Regions from separate parts of the Mesorhizobium sp. M0909 genome, predicted to be linked through region 2. Evidence: riboswitches for the same ligand, from Rfam matches in the RefSeq annotation. Region 2 holds a riboswitch; the other holds the start of a gene.

The links. A riboswitch is a leader RNA that binds a small molecule or an ion and turns the genes downstream of it on or off. The one in region 2 is predicted to bind cobalamin.
Region 1: another riboswitch for cobalamin. It lies ahead of metE (5-methyltetrahydropteroyltriglutamate--homocysteine S-methyltransferase); the one in region 2 lies ahead of NKH83_RS14195 (DUF1636 family protein).

What each region holds. Positions count from the first base shown of each region.
Region 1 covers NZ_JAMYOA010000019.1:32,433-37,469, forward strand. Annotated here, with positions in the region: gene metE (5-methyltetrahydropteroyltriglutamate--homocysteine S-methyltransferase) at 1-2,101, opposite strand, end outside; cobalamin riboswitch at 2,196-2,396, opposite strand; gene NKH83_RS24790 (hypothetical protein) at 3,071-3,397, shown strand; gene NKH83_RS24795 (helix-turn-helix transcriptional regulator) at 3,518-4,351, opposite strand; partial or broken gene NKH83_RS31710 (MFS transporter) at 4,564-4,951, opposite strand; gene NKH83_RS31715 (MFS transporter) at 4,948-5,037, opposite strand, start outside.
Region 2 covers NZ_JAMYOA010000007.1:318,305-323,341, reverse strand. Annotated here, with positions in the region: gene cobN (cobaltochelatase subunit CobN) at 1-431, opposite strand, end outside; gene cobW (cobalamin biosynthesis protein CobW) at 450-1,490, opposite strand; gene NKH83_RS14195 (DUF1636 family protein) at 1,487-1,921, opposite strand; cobalamin riboswitch at 1,960-2,163, opposite strand; gene NKH83_RS14190 (winged helix-turn-helix domain-containing protein) at 2,193-3,392, opposite strand; gene NKH83_RS14185 (NADH-quinone oxidoreductase subunit A) at 3,729-4,094, shown strand; gene NKH83_RS14180 (NuoB/complex I 20 kDa subunit family protein) at 4,085-4,666, shown strand; gene NKH83_RS14175 (NADH-quinone oxidoreductase subunit C) at 4,672-5,037, shown strand, end outside.

The DNA of each region.
Region 1 (5,037 bases), on a different contig from region 2:
GCAGTTCCATTTTCGAGCGCGACGTCTCAATCGAAATGACATCCGCATCCATTTCAGCGATCGCGTCGATGATCTCGTTGAACTCCGAATAGCACATGTGGGTATGGATTTGAGTCGCGTCCTTTACACCCGTTGAAGCGATCCGGAAGCATTCGACAGCCCAGTCGAGATAGTCGTTCCAATCAGACTGGCGCAGTGGCAATCCTTCGCGAAACGCGGCCTCATCGATCTGGATCATCCTTGCGCCGGACCATTCGAGATCCGTCACTTCGTCGCGGATGGCGAGCGCGATCTGGCGGCATGCTTCGGAGCGGGGTACGTCGTCGCGAACAAATGACCAGTTGAGAATGGTCACTGGGCCTGTGAGCATTCCCTTCACAGGGTTTTCCGTAAGCGACTGGGCGAACTGCCACCAGCGCAGCGTCATCGGATTGGGCCTCGATACGTCGCCGAAGATGATGGGGGGGCGCACGTAACGCGACCCATAGCTCTGCACCCAGGCATGCTGGGTGAAGGCGAAGCCGGACAGCTGCTCGCCGAAATGCTGTACCATGTCGTTTCGTTCGAACTCACCGTGCACCAGCACGTCCAGCCCGATCTCTTCCTGCCAGCGAATTGCAGCCTCGATCTCCTTCTTCAGGAAGGTCTCGTAGTCGACATAGCTCAGTTGGCCCTTCGCATGAGCGGCCCGCGCCCTGCGTACCTGCGGCGTCTGCGGGAAGGACCCGATGGTCGTCGTCGGGAACGGCGGCAGCCCGAGCGTGCCGGCCTGGACTCTGGAGCGCTCGGCAAAAGCGCTCTCTCGTCGCTTCATGCTGTCGTCAATGCTGGCGATCCGTCCCTCAACAAGCGGGTCATGGATCTTCGTGGATGTCACGCGAGTGGCGGCAGCCTCGGCAGACGCTTTCAACGCGCCTGCCACCGCATCCCTGCCTTGAGTCAGGGCCCGGGCCAGCAACACCAACTCGTCGGTCTTCTGGGCCGCGAAGGCGAGCCACGACCTGATGTCCGCGTCGAGTTCGGTCTCCATGCGCAGGTCGATCGGCACGTGCAGCATCGAGCAAGAAGGCGCGATCTCGACGCGGTCCAAGGGCCAGCCGGCGACGATCGGTTTGATGCGGTCGAGAATGGCGGGCAGGTTCGCACGCCAGACGTTGCGGCCATCGATCAAGCCAAGCGAGAGCACCAGATCCTTCGGTGCGAGCCGACCCACGGTTTCCAGTTGCTCGGGAGCGCGCACGAGATCAATATGCAGCCCGGCCAGGGGCAGAGAAACCGCGGTTTCGAGATTGTCTCCCAGCGGCCCGAAATAGGTAGCCAGCATGATTTTCAACTCGGGCGCGGCTTTTGACAGCTGGCCATAGGCGAATTCGAACGCAGCTCGTTCGTTCGGGTTCAGATCGAGGACAAGCGCTGGCTCATCGATCTGCACCCAATCGGCACCCGACAGCTTCAAGCTCCGCAGGAGTTGCTCGTAGACGGGCAGAAGCCGTGGTAGGAGCGCGATGGGATCGAAGCCTTCGGCAGGCGATTTAGCCAGCTTGAGGAAGGTGACCGGTCCAAGGATGACTGGGCGTGTGTGAATGCCGAGGGCTTTAGCCTCGAGGAAGTAATCAACCGGCTTCGTCGACGAAAGAGCGAACGTCTGATCATCGTCTAGTTCCGGCACAATGTAGTGATAGTTGGTGTCAAACCACTTGGTCATTTCCATCGCGGTTACGCCAGGCCGATGAGCCGCATGCTGGTGACCACCGTGCCCACAATCCTCCGTCTGACCTTGGTTGCCGCGCGCCAGAGCGAAGTAGATGTCGAGTGGGACCTCGCCGCCATTCCAGCCGTAACGGGACGGAAGGGCGCCGACCATGGCTGCGGTGTCGAGCACATGGTCGTAAAGCGAGAAGTCGTTCGACGGGATTTTCGACACGCCGCGATCGCGTTGCTCCTCCCAGCTAGCGGCACGGAGCGCCTTCGCCGTCGTGAGAAGGTCGGCAGCGGACGATTTTCCGGACCAGTAGCTTTCAAGCGCGAATTTCAGTTCTCGCCGACGACCGAAGCGGGGCACGCCGAGCGTTGCTACAGGAATTTGCTGAGAGACAGTCATGCATACCCCGATGGTTGGGGCGTCGGTGACAAGGAAGGCGCTAGCAGGCCGGCACGAACGCCAGGCTGCAGCGGCCATCGAGACACCCCGCCCGTGGACGTAATTCGCCGTGGCAGGTCTCCTGGCTCGCGGGGTCATAGCCTCTACCCGTCTTCCCAAGGCTATTCGCCTCAGTGACATGAGTGGGGTTGGCTCGCCGCTAACAGTTGCGGGGGCAGCGCCGGCATCGCACCGGCTTCCCTCTTAGCTCCGCTGCGGCAGCGCCGTACGGAGAACCACGACACGGGAGACAATTACCGCAGTTCGCTTCTTTGTCAACGCCGCATAAAGAAATGTTTATGTCGTTATGTTAAATTTCCGTTGGCATGTTGCCAAAGGTCGCCTTGAAAGCGAAACTATGGAAGCCTTGAGCGGCCGGTAAATCAAAGCAATAACGCACAGCGGTCCAGGAGGATAGGAGTTCGTCGGCTGCCGGCGGCAAACTACCGGGAAGCGCCGTGGTGCTGCTTCCCGCATCATGCGAACGCCACCTCGGCGTCGAACTTCGGCTCCGAGCTTCCGACCGCTTCGTTGGTGATCTGCTCGCGACCACATCCGGCTCAATGGCGAGGCTGTTGCCCATGTGGAAACTGTTGGCCGTGATGCCCTCGGTGATACGACACAACGATTTCGAGGGGAGCACCCCGAGGCCCGGCGCAGCGGCCTGTTGCGAAGTGATCGAGGCCAATGTCTCGAACTGCTTGTTCGCAGCCCACCGGCTCAAGGTAACCCGGCTCAAACCACCGGGCCAGCTCAAGTCCTGTCCAAATGAGGCCTGAGCGGCAAATCGTCGTGCACGCGCACGGTTTGGCGTTCGATCTTGTGATGCGTCTTGGGCGGACAATCGCCACGGTGCAGCGCGCAGAAGCGGTTCCCCAATTGGAAGCCGAGGGCGGTGAGGGCAAGCCAGCGCCACGGGCGGAGGGGGACTTGGACCTGTTTGCCCTGCTGGACCACAAGTTCGCGACACAGGGCCTCAAGGAGAAGACCAAGAGTGATTATGCGCGGGACCTCGCCAAATCATCAAAAGCAGCGGGCAGTCAAAGTTCGGCGCCGATTGACATGGAGATAGCCATCGCGGCGGACCCCCAGGCGGACCGCAAGCCGGAATACAACCGGGTGCAGGCGGCCAAGCTCGTCCACAAGATGGCGTCGGGCACATACCGACGATGGGAGAGCGGATCGTGGAGTGCAGGAACTTCACGCCTATCCACGCTCCCGTGGACGTGTCCTGCGGCACATCGGCAGCGATATTGAGGAGGCAGTTGAGCTTCTGGTCGAGCACTCTTACCTGCCACTACCTACGCTTCACTTCATCTCGCACTGAAAACGCAGCACGCAAGGACGAGATGTAACATGTTGCCTTCGTGGATGATTCTAAGCTTCCTCGGGCGCGGTCAATCTGTGATAACGGTCGCTTGGAACCTCCATCACCGCGACGCGATCAAGGTTGGCGTATCGCGCTCGGTAGTAACCTTCTTCCTCCACTTCGGCGAAACTACACTGGGGAACGTCAAAGGTCGCAGCTTCCAATCCGAAGAAAGTCGTGGTGGTTTCTTCATCCAAGAAGTTCCACTCATCTTCTCCGTCGTCATACGTGACGCGAACATAGGAGGCCATGCGCACGGCTTCCTGATCACCCATCTCTGCGATGATGGCATCGCATTCTTTCTTCAGCTTTCCTGAAACCTCACCCTTATCCCAGTCATCCAAAGCCCGATAGATTTCTGGATGATAATACTCTGGCATCTCCTCTACATCGTCACCGATAAGCTCAATGGTGCGGACATATTGCGGATTGATCAAAAGTATTTTGTTGTCAAGGCTCCAACAATACAGCCATGGCCTGCTTGTGTTATTTCTACGAAGATTATGAAGTTCCTTCAACTGATGTAAAATCGATTCACGCGCCTTTTCATCGATAGGATATTGGCGGCTGCCAACAGTCGTCTTGATTCTGAGCGTGCCGTATCGCGTTTCGGCATCGGCAATTGCAAACGGGCTCGTGCGCCACTCCTCGACATCAATCTTCCAGCCCAGCAGCTCCTCGACTGTGCATTTCAACGTGAGACAAAGGTCCTTGATCTGCTCGACGTTCAACTGCGTTTTGCCTGTTTCCCAACGGGCCACAGTCTGTTGCGTCGTTGCCATCTGCTCTGCCAAATCTTTTTGAGTCATGCCCAGTCGAACCCTAAGTTCTTTCATGTTCATAACTCACCTCGCGTGTGCAATACACGCATTGTGGATGAATTAATCTAACACGTCAAGCGTGTTCAAAAATCGCAGCATGTGTTTTTAGGGCGTCTTCGAGGCTCCGACAGCCGTTCGTGACCACTTGCGCAAGACACAGGGCTGGTACACAGCACGAATGGGCGATCAAAAATTACTGCTGAAATTCAGATAATTATTGTGGGCGAGTCTGGATCTCTCTGATCGACACGATAGTCGACCATCACCATGATCGGACCGCTTCGTGGCCGCAGGTCAAGTTGCAGCGTCGGTTCGCTGAACTTGTTGGTCGGATCCAGATTGAGCGTTTCAAAATCCGGCTGACGCAGAAGGATGCCCATCAGTCCCCCAATCACAAGAACCATGCTGGCGGACGAGCAAGGCTCCCGAAACACCTTGGATATCCGCCAGTTCGCCCCAAAGCCAGCTTCCCGCCGCCATGCCGCCGTATGTGCCCGTCTGATAGAGAGACAGGGCGCGTCCAACCACCCACCGCGGCGCCGAAAGCTGCACTGTGACGTTAAACAGCGAGAATGATTGAATCCAGGCCGCACCGGCTGGCATGAGGAGCAGACAGCTCAGCCCAACGTGCGACGGTCAAAGTTGTCCGCGAGCGCTCCCGCCGCGAGGGAGAAGATCATGTAGGGGAGGGTGGTCGATGACTGGAG
Region 2 (5,037 bases):
CGGAAATAGCCCAGCAGGGCGTCCAACTCCTCGCGCGGCAGCGTCGAGCCTTCGATCAGTCGCAAATCCTCGTCGTGGCTCTCGCCCGGTAGGAGCGCCAGCTTGATACCGCGATTTCGCGCGATAACGGCGAGCTGGTCGCAGCCATAGCGCCACCACTCGTAGCCGCCGAGAATGCGGACCAGAATGACCTTGGCGTGGCGGGCGACGCTCTCGGTCCAGAGGTCGACGGACATCGGATGGCGCAGGTCGCGCAAGGCGGCGAGCCGCATCGAGGGCAGGCGGTCCGCATCCGCCTTCCACGCCGCCGCCAGCCCGGCCAGGTCGCTGTCGGTGAAGGACAGGGCCACGACATCCGCAGGCGTTTGCCTGAGATCGACAGGCTCGGCGAGATCGTCGAGCGAGGCGGATGTGGTGGTGAGGATGTGCATCGCGGCTCGTACCTGGGGTCAGCCGGCGAGGATACGCTCTATCGCCGGGCGGTTCAGCCCTTTCAGACCGATGACGACGAGGCGCGAACGGCGGTCGTCGTCAGCCGTCCAGGCGCGATCGTAATAATGGTTGACGCGGGGACCGACAGCCTGCAGCAGGAGCCGCATCGGCTTGCCGCCAACCTCGACGAAGCCCTTGACGCGCAACACGTTTTCTTCCGCCGCCGCCGTGGCGACGCGTTGTGCGAGCTCGTCCGGGTTGGAGACGGACGCGATGTCGATGACGAACGAGTCAAAATCGTCATGCTCGTGGTCGAGCTCGTCGTCGTGATGGGTCTTGCGGTTCTCGATGTCGTCCTCGACGGCGAGGCCGAGGCCGAGCAGCACCGACGGATCGACCTTGCCTTGCGAAGTCGGCACGATCTTCACCGCCCGCGCAACATGCTTGCCGATGACGGCATTGGCACGGGCCGAGCCGGCTGCGTCCATCAGGTCGCTCTTCGACAGGATGATCAGGTCGGCGCAAGCGAGCTGGTCTTCGAATACTTCCTCGACCGGATCGTCGTGTTCGAGCGTCTCGTCCTGCGCGCGCTGCGCCTGCAGGGCGTCCATGTCGTTGGCGACGCGGCCATCCGCCAGCGCCGGTCCGTCGACGACGGCGATGACGCCGTCGACGGTCACCCGGCTCTTGACCGACGGCCACTGGAAGGCCTGGACCAGCGGCTTGGGCAGGGCCAGCCCGGATGTCTCGATCAGGATATGGTCGACCCTCGGCATCAGCGACAGGATTTGGTCGAGCGCCGGGACGAAATCGTCGGCGACAGTGCAGCAGATGCAGCCATTGGCCAGCTCGACGATGTTTTCCTCGGGGCAGGTGTCGATGCCGCAGCCCTTCAGGATCTCGCCGTCGATGCCGATGTCGCCGAACTCGTTGACGATGATGGCCAGCCGCTTGCCTTTGGCGTTTTCGAGCAAATGGCGGATCAATGTCGTCTTGCCGGCGCCGAGAAATCCGGTAACGACGGTGCAGGGGACGCGCGAAAGGGAGGCAGCGGTCATATCAAGTCCTTCAAAAGGTCGAGGGGAGGGATGCGGGCAACCAGACCGCGCTTCAGACAATCGGGACGGCCGCGCCACGGAATGAGCCCATCCGTCGAGGTGGCGAACAGCTTTGCACCGGTCACGAGATCGGCGCCGCTGGTCGTGGTCAGGTCGCCGAAGACGTAACTCCAGCAGCCGTCGCGCAGCATGGCGGCGCTGAGCCGGCGCTTGCAATTGCCGAGGCATTCGACGGTGCGGATTTTGATGTTTTCGCCGGAAGCGGCGCGGCGCGTGTCCTCGGCGAGCAGTTCGCCGGCGCGGGGATGAGCGTCCGAACCGGTCTCGTCACGGCAGGAAGAGCAGACGATGACGGTAACGCCGGCCAGGGAATCGTCAGGGCCGGACAATAAATCCGCTGTCTCAGCCGAAAAACTGCTGTCGCGTTCCAAATCAGGCTCCTTGCCCGGAAAACCCGCCAGGCGATCGGATTCTTATGTCCTAGACGGCAGGTCTCCTGGCTCGCGGGTCATCGCCTTGGTGCCGCCTTCCCGGGAATATCCCAGTGGTTTTCGGCCTTGGCTCGTCGCTTACAGTTGCGGGGACAGCCGCGGATTTGAAATCGAGATTTCGCACCGCATTCCCTCTTGGCCCCTGCCGTTGCGGGCAGGGGACCGTCTGGAACAGATTTAGGCTTGTGGAGGCAGTCGTGTCAACGCACGTCTACGACGCGGCAATGTCGGCCAGCGCCGGCCCAAGATCACCGGCAGCTGTCACCTCGATGCGCTCAAGCCCGAGCCAGCCCTGCATCTGCTTCAATTCCTCGAAGAGTTCGGCAGCGGTTTGTGGCGGGGCGCCGGGCTCCGCATAGGCGGCATGGACGCGCAATACGCCGGCCGGACGGTCGGCCCTGAGGTCGACCCGCCCGACGATGCTGTCGCCGAGCAGGAACGGCAGCACGTAATAGCCATACCGGCGCTTTTCGGCCGGCGTGTAGATCTCGATGCGGTAGTGGAAGTCGAACAGCCGCTCGGTGCGCGACCGCTCGAAGACGACGGGATCGAACGGCGCAAGCAGGGCGCGCGCCTCGGTCCGGCGCGGCAAACGGGCGTTCTTGTGGAGATAGGCTGTTTTGCTCCAGCCGTCGACGCTCACCGGCAACAGCTCGCCAGCCTCGACCAGCTCCTCGATGCGGCCCTTGATATCGGCGGGCGAGAGGCGGAAATAGTCGCGCAGGTCGCCTGCCGTGGCGACGCCATGGGCGCGGGCGGAGATACGCAGCAATTCGCGGTGCGCATCCTCGGGGCAAGGAACCGGCAGAGCGAGTACCGCCGGCGGCAGTACGCGCTCCGGCAGATCGTAGAACCGCTCGAAGCCGCGGCGATGCGCTGTGGTGATGCGGCCGGCCCAGAACAGCCATTCGAAGGCGTGCTTGGCATGGCTCCAGCCCCACCAGCCACCATTGCCCTTTTGGCCTTCGAGGGCTGAAGCGGCGATCGGGCCGTGATCGACGACCTGGCGATAGATCTCCTCGATATAGGCGGCGTGCTCGCGGCCCCATTTGGCCAGTCCGCTGTACATTTCCTCGCCGCGCTCGGCCCGCTGCATGCGCCAGCGCATCAGCGGATAGGTCTCGACCGGCAGGAAGGAGGCTTCGTGCGCCCAATATTCAAAGACCATCCGCTTGCGCGTTATGGCGGCGTCGTCGAGCAGCGCCAGCTTGTAGGGGCCAAGCCGCGAATAGAGCGGCATGTAGTGGGCGCGCACCACGGCGCTGACGGAATCGATCTGCAGCAGGCCGGTACGGGCAAGCACGCGGGCCAGATGTCGGCGGTCGGGTGTACCGGCGGGTCGGGGGTCATTGAATCCCTGTGCCGCCAGCGCGATGCGGCGGGCCATGCGAAGCGAGATTTTTTCCTTCATCAATGCGGGTATCCTGATGATGCCGGACAGAGCAGAGAATCTGCGATTCCGCGCCATGCTAGCAGGGTTTTGTCGGTATCCATGTCAGGAGAGAAAAGTGGAGTGAAAAGTGAAAGAAATCAAACAGGAGCGGATCTGACCAGTTTTCCCGGATATGCCGCCCAGTACCGCGATTTGAACAAGGTTTGACTTGCTTCGCCGAAAGCGCTGCGCTAACCCTCGCCGCGTTGCAGCATAGAGCCCCCTTAAAACGGTTCAGTGGTTAAACTGTCACGCTTCCGCAAGTGGGTCCGGTGCTGTAATCAGAGTGGATTGGCCGCCAACGGAAACTGCAGCATGAACGCACTTTTAGGTTCGTACCTGCCCATCGTCCTGTTCATCGGCGTGGCGCTGGTGGTCGGGCTGGCGCTGCTTGCCGCACCCTTCCTGGTGGCCTACCGCAACCCCGATCCGGAAAAGCTTTCGGCCTATGAATGCGGCTTCAACTCGTTCGACGATGCGCGCATGAAGTTCGACATCCGCTTCTACCTGGTGTCGATCCTCTTCATCATCTTCGATCTGGAGGTGGCCTTCCTGTTTCCTTGGGCGGTGTCGTTCAGCCAGATCGGCATGCTCGGTTTTTGGTCGATGATGGTGTTTTTGGCGGTGCTGACCATCGGCTTTGCCTATGAATGGAAAAAAGGAGCGCTGGAATGGGATTGAACGACAGTTCCGGCACGCTCGTCGCGCCGAAGCCCAAGGGCCTCATCGACCCCAACACCGGCAGGCCGGTGGGGGAGGATGATCCGTTCTTCCTGGAGATCAACAACGAGCTCGCCGACAAGGGCTTTCTCGTCACCTCGACCGAGGCGCTGATCACCTGGGCGCGCAGCGGCTCGCTGATGTTCATGACCTTCGGTCTCGCCTGCTGCGCGGTCGAGATGATCCATACCTCGATGCCGCGCTATGACTCGGAAAGGTTCGGTGTTGCGCCGCGCGCGTCTCCGCGTCAGTCCGACATCATGATCGTTGCCGGCACGCTGACCAACAAGATGGCGCCGGCGCTGCGCAAGGTCTACGATCAGATGCCGGAGCCGCGCTACGTCATCTCGATGGGCTCCTGCGCCAATGGCGGCGGCTATTATCATTATTCCTATTCGGTGGTGCGCGGCTGCGACCGCATCGTGCCGGTCGACATCTACGTGCCCGGCTGCCCGCCGAGCGCCGAAGCGCTGCTCTACGGCATCCTTCTCCTGCAGAAGAAGATCCGCCGCACCGGCACGATCGAGCGGTGAGCGGCATGACCCAGGCGTTGAATGACCTCTCGACCTATCTCGGCGAGAAGCTGACCGGCCGGATCGGCGAGGTGGTGTTTGCCTATGGCGAACTCACCATCTCGGTCGAACCGCGCGACCTGATCGAGGTAGTGACCTTCCTGCGCGACGACCCGAAATGCCAGTTCATCTCGATCATCGATGTCTGCGGCGCGGATTATCCGTCGCGGGCAAAGCGCTTCGACGTCGTCTATCATTTGCTGTCGCCGAGGCAGAATATCCGCATCCGCATCAAGGTCCAGGCCGACGAAGAGACGCTGGTGCCGTCAATCACCGGCATATATCCCGGCGCCGACTGGTTCGAACGCGAAACCTACGATCTCTATGGCGTG